Regions from separate parts of the Bradyrhizobium sp. CB2312 genome, predicted to be linked through region 2. Evidence: predicted binding sites of a transcription regulator. Region 2 holds the regulator's gene; each other region holds the start of a gene.
What was found. Region 2 encodes HrcA, which represses chaperone genes, less so after heat shock. Its sites were predicted from a motif close to GTTAGCACTCNCNNNNNGNGAGTGCTAAC; they were not measured.
Positions count from the first base shown of each region.

Region 1 (2,265 bases), 2.4 Mb from region 2:
CGATGTTGCGAACGATCACCGAGCCATTCGAAAGCTGCTCCAGCCTGCCCTCGCCGAGCAGACGGCTGATTCCGGCACGTAGCGGAGTGCGCGACACCTTGAGGCGAAGCGCAAGCCGTCGCTCCTCGATGACCTCGCCGGGCGTAAGTTGCCGTGTTTCAATCAAGTCCAGAAGCTTCCGATAGGTCGTTTCGGTGACGTTACCATCCGACCGCAGACGCTTCGGTGCCTCCGCCGCAGCCGCGCGCAGAACGTTTGTTGCGGATTTTGGCTTGCGCGCGGTCGACTTCGTCACGTTCATTCCTCGGGAGACAGTCTGGCAGATCGGTAGTCATGCAACTGCGGCTTGTCGAGGTGCTTCGCGTTCGCGGCTTATCCCGCACCGTGATGGGACATCCGACGCTTGCCGCTGCACCGCGACGGGATGCTTCCGCCGGAATTGCTGCGCAAGAACCGTGCATATTGCTGAAATGAATGGCTTGCAAGAGTTAGGCAAGACGGACGGTCTTGACTCTGCCTTTGCGATGAACCTGGTGTATCCGCATGGGATACCGCTGGCATGTACGATCAGCCACAGGCAGCGTGTTAGCTGAGTAAATTGGCACTGGGACCGTCCGCTCGCCAATTTGCAGAGCATCAGTCTCAGATAACCGTTGCTCGATCAGCCGTCCCCGGCAGTGCCGCACATGTTTTCAAATGCTTTTTTTGTTGGAGGGATAGAGACCGGAAACAAACTCTCTCCTCCGGCCCTCGACACAGGCAAGTCGGTAGGGAGAGGAACGCGAAATTCGCTTCACGAGTCGACCAGACTCTTCGCTCTCAACCACGGCTGGCATTCAGCGGATCTTTCGGCTTTAACAATGGCTTACCGCACGTGCTAACGGCCCCTATGTCCTTAGTGCAATCCTTCGTGGTTTTGTCTTGTATGCCGGCCAAGCCAGCTTACTTTCGGAGTGGTTAGCACTCGCTGGCTTCGATTGCTATTTCATCGAAAATAACGCAACTCGAAAAAATAGGAGGAGACCATGAAATTCCGTCCCCTTCACGACCGCGTCGTGGTCAAGCGCATCGACGCAGAAGAGAAGACCGCTGGCGGCCTCATCATTCCCGACACTGCCAAGGAAAAGCCCTCCCAGGGCGAAGTCGTCGCCGTTGGCCCGGGTGGCCGCGACGAAGCCGGCAAGCTGATCCCGATCGACTTGAAGGTCGGTGATCGCGCGCTGTTCGGCAAGTGGTCAGGCACCGAGGTCAAGATCGACGGCCAGGAACTGCTGATCATGAAGGAGAGCGACATCATGGGCGTTCTCACCGAGGTGGCTTCCAAGAAGAAGGCCGCCTAGTCCACCGCTCGCGCCGCTTACCCCTGAGGAGCGCCTGCCGGCGCCTCAAAGGGTGAGACGCAAGTAAAAACTCAGGGAAACCCAATATGTCAGCCAAAGAAGTCAAATTCGGCGTCGATGCCCGCGACCGCATGCTCCGCGGTGTCGACATCCTCCACAATGCGGTGAAAGTGACGCTCGGCCCGAAGGGCCGCAACGTCGTGCTCGACAAGTCGTTCGGCGCTCCCCGCATCACCAAGGACGGCGTCACCGTCGCCAAGGAAATCGAGCTCGACGACAAGTTCGAGAACATGGGCGCCCAGATGGTGCGCGAAGTCGCCTCAAAGTCCGCTGACGCGGCTGGCGATGGCACTACCACTGCGACCGTCTTGGCGGCTGCGATCGTCCGTGAAGGCGCCAAGTCGGTTGCCGCGGGCATGAACCCGATGGATCTGAAGCGCGGTATCGACATGGCTGTGGAGGCCGCGGTCGCCGACCTCGTCAAGAACTCCAAGAAGGTCACCTCGAACGAGGAGATCGCCCAGGTCGGCACCATCTCGGCTAACGGCGATGCGGAGATCGGCAAGTTCATCTCGGACGCCATGAAGAAGGTCGGCAACGAGGGTGTCATCACCGTCGAGGAAGCCAAGTCGCTCGAGACCGAACTCGAAGTTGTCGAGGGCATGCAGTTCGACCGCGGCTATATCTCGCCCTACTTCGTCACCAACGCCGAAAAGATGCGCGTTGAAATGGATGATGCCTACGTCCTGATCAATGAGAAAAAGCTATCTCAACTGAATGAATTGCTTCCCTTGTTGGAAGCCGTGGTGCAGAGCGGCAAGCCGCTTATCATTATCGCCGAAGACGTCGAAGGCGAAGCGCTCGCGACCCTGGTCGTCAACCGTCTGCGCGGCGGCCTGAAGGTCGCGGCCGTCAAGGCTCCGGG
Region 1 covers NZ_CP121668.1:2,569,658-2,571,922, reverse strand. Annotated here, with positions in the region: gene QA642_RS12180 (GntR family transcriptional regulator) at 1-295, opposite strand, end outside; gene QA642_RS12175 (co-chaperone GroES) at 1,026-1,340, shown strand; gene groL (chaperonin GroEL) at 1,427-2,265, shown strand, end outside.
Region 1: QA642_RS12175 (co-chaperone GroES) is a predicted target of HrcA. The motif match lies at 957-985, and genes of this name have one in related genera.

Region 2 (2,265 bases):
CGCTTCGAGGTCGACGATAGTGCGAAGCGAGCGGCCGATCAGGCGCTGGATCTCGACGGTGCGGCCGCTCTGCTTGCCGGCGGAGGCCTCGCGGCGGGTGCGTTCCGAGGTCGCGCGCGGCAGCATGCCGTATTCGGCGGTGACCCAGCCGCGGCCCTGGCCCTTCAGCCATGGCGGCAGGCGGTCCTCCAGCGTGGCGGTGACCAGCACATGGGTGTCGCCGAATTTCACCAGGCACGAGCCCTCCGCATATTTGACCACGCCACGCTCCAGCGTCACGGGGCGCAATTCGTCGGGCGCACGGCGGCTTGGCCGCATGGGAAATCCTCCAAAAACTCGCGGAAATGGGCGGTTCGCGGTGCTTGTAGGTGGGGTGAGGGTGGGCGGCAAGGTTTTTTCACCCCCGGTTTTCCACCCCGCAAACGCCACGCTTGTCAGAACCGTCCTGGATGGACAAATTATGAGCATCTGAGAGGAGTTACCGTCTGTGGCCCATCACGATCCGATCCATCTGATCGCGCCGCACGCAGGCCTCGCCCAGCTCAACGAGCGTTCCCGCGACATCTTTCGTCAAATTGTCGAAAGCTATCTCGCGACCGGCGAGCCCGTCGGCTCGCGCAATATCTCGCGGCTGATCGCGATGCCGCTGTCGCCGGCCTCGGTCCGCAACGTTATGGCCGATCTGGAACAGCTCGGCCTGATCTACGCGCCACATACCTCCGCCGGCCGCTTGCCGACGGAACTCGGCCTGCGTTTCTTCGTCGATGCCCTGATGCAGGTCGGCGATCTCAACGAGGCCGAGCGCGCGTCGATCCAGAGCCAGCTCGCATCGGTCGGCCAGGCACAGTCGGTCGAGGCGGCGCTGGATCAGGCCTTGACGCGGCTATCGGGTCTCACGCGGGCCGCAGCCGTGGTGCTGACGCCAAAATCCAATGCGCGACTGAAGCACATCGAGTTCGTCCGGCTGGAACCGGAAAAGGCGTTGGTGATCCTGGTCGGCGAAGACGGCCAGGTCGAAAACCGCGTGCTGGCGCTGCCGCCCGGAGTTCCCTCCTCCGCGATCACGGAAGCCGGTAATTTCCTCAATGCGCGCATTCGCGGCCGCACGCTCGCCGAAGCGCGGCTCGAGCTCGAGACTGCGCTCGGCGAGGCTCGCGCCGAGCTCGATCAGCTGACGCAGAAGGTGATTTCGGCCGGAATCGCGAGCTGGTCCGGCGGCGAGAACGAGGATCGCCAGCTCATCGTCCGCGGCCACGCCAATCTGCTCGAAGATCTGCACGCGCTGGAGGATCTGGAGCGGGTGCGCCTGTTGTTCGACGATCTCGAGACCAAGCGCGGCGTGATCGACCTGCTGGGCCGCGCCGAGACCGCCGAGGGCGTGAGGATTTTCATTGGCTCCGAGAACAAGCTGTTCTCGCTGTCCGGCTCCTCCACGATCATCTCGCCGTACCGGGATGCCGCCGGTCATATCGTCGGCGTTTTGGGCGTGATCGGGCCGACGCGGCTGAATTATGCCCGCGTGATCCCGACCGTGGACTACGCCGCCCGCATCGTCAGCCGCCTTCTGGGCGGCTGACCGGCATTTGTGCCGATCACGGGCGCTTGATTTTCGTGCGCTTAGGCACGATATCCGGGCCAACAATCCTTGCCAACAATCCCTGGAAACGAGTTCGAGATTTGAGCCGATGACCGATCGAGACCGGCAACCCGAAGACACGACCGCACCGACCGGCGAGCCCGTGGTGTCGAAACCCTACATCATGCCCGACGATCCCGAGCCGGGTTCGGTCGAGCTGCTGCAGAAGGAAGCCGCCGAGGCGCGTGACCGCATGCTGCGGACGCTGGCCGAGATGGAGAACTTACGCAAGCGTACCACCAAGGAGGTCGCGGACGCCCGTCTCTACGGCATCACCGGCTTTGCCCGCGACGTGCTCGACATCGCCGACAATCTCCAGCGCGCGCTCGATGCCGTTCCGGCCGAGGCGCGGGCCGCGGCCGATCCCGGCCTGATCTCGCTGATCGAGGGCGTCGAGCTCACCGAGCGATCGCTGCTCAACGCGCTGGAAAAGCATGGCGTGAAGAAGTTCGACCCGCAGGGCCAGAAGTTCGACCCGAACTTCCAGCAGGCGATGTTCGAAGTGCCCGATGCGTCGGTGCCGTCGGGCACCGTGGTGCAGGTCGTGCAGGCCGGCTACACCATCGGCGAGCGCGTGCTGCGCCCGGCCCTAGTCGGTGTCGCCAAGGGCGGCGCGAAGGCCGCGGCCA
Region 2 covers NZ_CP121668.1:173,454-175,718, reverse strand. Annotated here, with positions in the region: gene rph (ribonuclease PH) at 1-318, opposite strand, end outside; gene hrcA (heat-inducible transcriptional repressor HrcA) at 488-1,576, shown strand; gene grpE (nucleotide exchange factor GrpE) at 1,686-2,265, shown strand, end outside.

Region 3 (2,265 bases), 1.2 Mb from region 2:
GATGGACATCTGGGGCGGCGTCGACGCGATCAAGGCCCATGTGCCGGCGCCGGTCGATCAGCGCAGCGACGACGAGAAGCTCCTCAACGGCCCGAAGCTCGCCGGCGACGTCGGCCACGCCTCGCAGGACGACATCGACGCGCTGTTCGACTGAGCGCGCGAGACACGGACAAAGCAAAACGCCGGCCCAGGGGCCGGCGTTTTTGTTTTTGGCGGCGTCCCCCGCTGTCATCGCCCGGCGAAGACCGGGCGATCCAGTATTCCAGAGACGGCAGTGATTGAATCGAGAGGCCGCGGCGTACTGGATGCCCCGCTTTCGCGGGGCATGACGAAGAGGAAGAGAGACTACGCCCGTGGCGCGCAGCGGACGTAGACCATGTTGCCGTAGCGGGTGGCGGCGTCCTTGTCGATGAAGCGGGTGATCAGGACGCGGCCGTCGAACGAGACGATCTCGCGGTCCTGCTCGCCGGGGGTCGGGCCGGCCGGTCCGATATAGTTCTTGCCGCTGGGCGAGCCCTTCAGCCGCAGCTCCTGCGGGGTGGCCTGGTCGGCCAGATGCATGATCACGCCACCGGAGGAGCCGGCGGTGATCACGTAGGGGTTCTTGCACTGGGCCCTCGCCGCAGCCTCGGTGCGGGCGCGGTCGGCCGGGTTCTGGAACGAGGCGAGACCCCAGCGGCCGACGATTTCGTCGGCACGGATGCTCGCCGGCATTTCAGGACCGGCGCCGGGCTCGGCCTCGGGTGCCGGCTGGGAGGACGAGAACGACGGCAGGCTCATGCCGCCGCCGCAGGCGCCAAGCAGCAACGCCAGGCCAGAGGCAGCGGCCAGATTGGCGACCGTGCGCGCGCGAGCTGATTTGATCATGGCATTCCCCCGAACAAGACCATGGCCGCACCCCTCCCGCAGCCAAGCGCAAAACTGCCGCCGGGGCAATGACGTCCTTTAATACGCGGGCGCCCCGACCAAGTTTCTAATGCCACCATCCTATATCCGCCTCACCAATCGCTTAACCACCTTTGCTTGACAGGATCGCGGCCAAGCCATATTCCCGGGCCACTCTTAGCACTCGGAAAGCCCGATTGCTAAGCGCGCCGTTCGATCCTCGGGAAGAGGAGGAACGGTAGCGCCGCCCCACCGAATTCACTACTTCCGAAGCGAGCCTCCAAAGGGAAACGTCATGGCTAAATCCAAATTTCGTCCGCTGCATGACCGTGTCGTGGTCAAACGTATCGACGCCGAGGAAAAGACCAAGGGCGGCATCATCATTCCGGACACCGCCAAGGAAAAGCCGTCCCAGGGCGAGGTCGTTGCCGTCGGCCCCGGCGGCCGCGACGAGACCGGCAAGCTGATTCCGATCGACCTCAAGGCGGGCGACCGCGTCCTGTTCGGCAAGTGGTCGGGCACCGAGGTCAAGATCGACAACGAAGAGCTCCTGATCATGAAGGAGTCGGACATCATGGGCGTGCTGGCCTAAGGCCATCCGCCTGAACGGCCGCTGAATGTCATGCCCGGATCGCGCGATCCGGGCATCCATCATTCCGCCGCACAGCACGAACCAAGACACATCACGCAACACGAGGGACTGCAGACCATGGCTGCCAAGGACGTCAAATTCTCCGGAGACGCGCGCGATCGCATGCTGCGCGGCGTCGACATTCTCGCCAACGCCGTCAAGGTGACGCTCGGCCCGAAGGGCCGCAACGTCGTCATCGAGAAGAGCTTCGGCGCGCCGCGCATCACCAAGGACGGCGTCACCGTCGCCAAGGAGATCGAGCTCGAGGACAAGTTCGAGAACATGGGCGCCCAGATGGTGCGTGAGGTCGCCTCCAAGACCAACGACCTCGCCGGCGACGGCACCACCACCGCGACCGTGCTGGCCCAGGCCATCGTGCGCGAAGGCGCCAAGGCGGTTGCCGCCGGCATGAACCCGATGGACCTCAAGCGCGGCATCGACAGCGCCGTCCTGGCCGTGGTCAAGGACATCGAGAAGCGCGCGAAGCCCGTCGCCGCCTCCTCCGAGGTCGCCCAGGTTGGCACCATCTCGGCCAACGGCGATGCCGCCATCGGCAAGATGATCGCCCAGGCGATGCAGAAGGTCGGCAACGAGGGTGTCATCACCGTCGAGGAAAACAAGTCGCTCGACACCGAAGTCGACATCGTCGAGGGCATGAAGTTCGACCGCGGCTATCTCAGCCCGTACTTCGTCACCAACCCCGAGAAGATGACCGCCGAGCTCGAGGACGCCTACATCCTCCTGCACGA
Region 3 covers NZ_CP121668.1:1,339,069-1,341,333, reverse strand. Annotated here, with positions in the region: gene QA642_RS06345 (protein phosphatase CheZ) at 1-154, shown strand, start outside; gene QA642_RS06340 (hypothetical protein) at 346-867, opposite strand; gene QA642_RS06335 (co-chaperone GroES) at 1,181-1,477, shown strand; gene groL (chaperonin GroEL) at 1,595-2,265, shown strand, end outside.
Region 3: QA642_RS06335 (co-chaperone GroES) is a predicted target of HrcA. The motif match lies at 1,062-1,090, and genes of this name have one in related genera.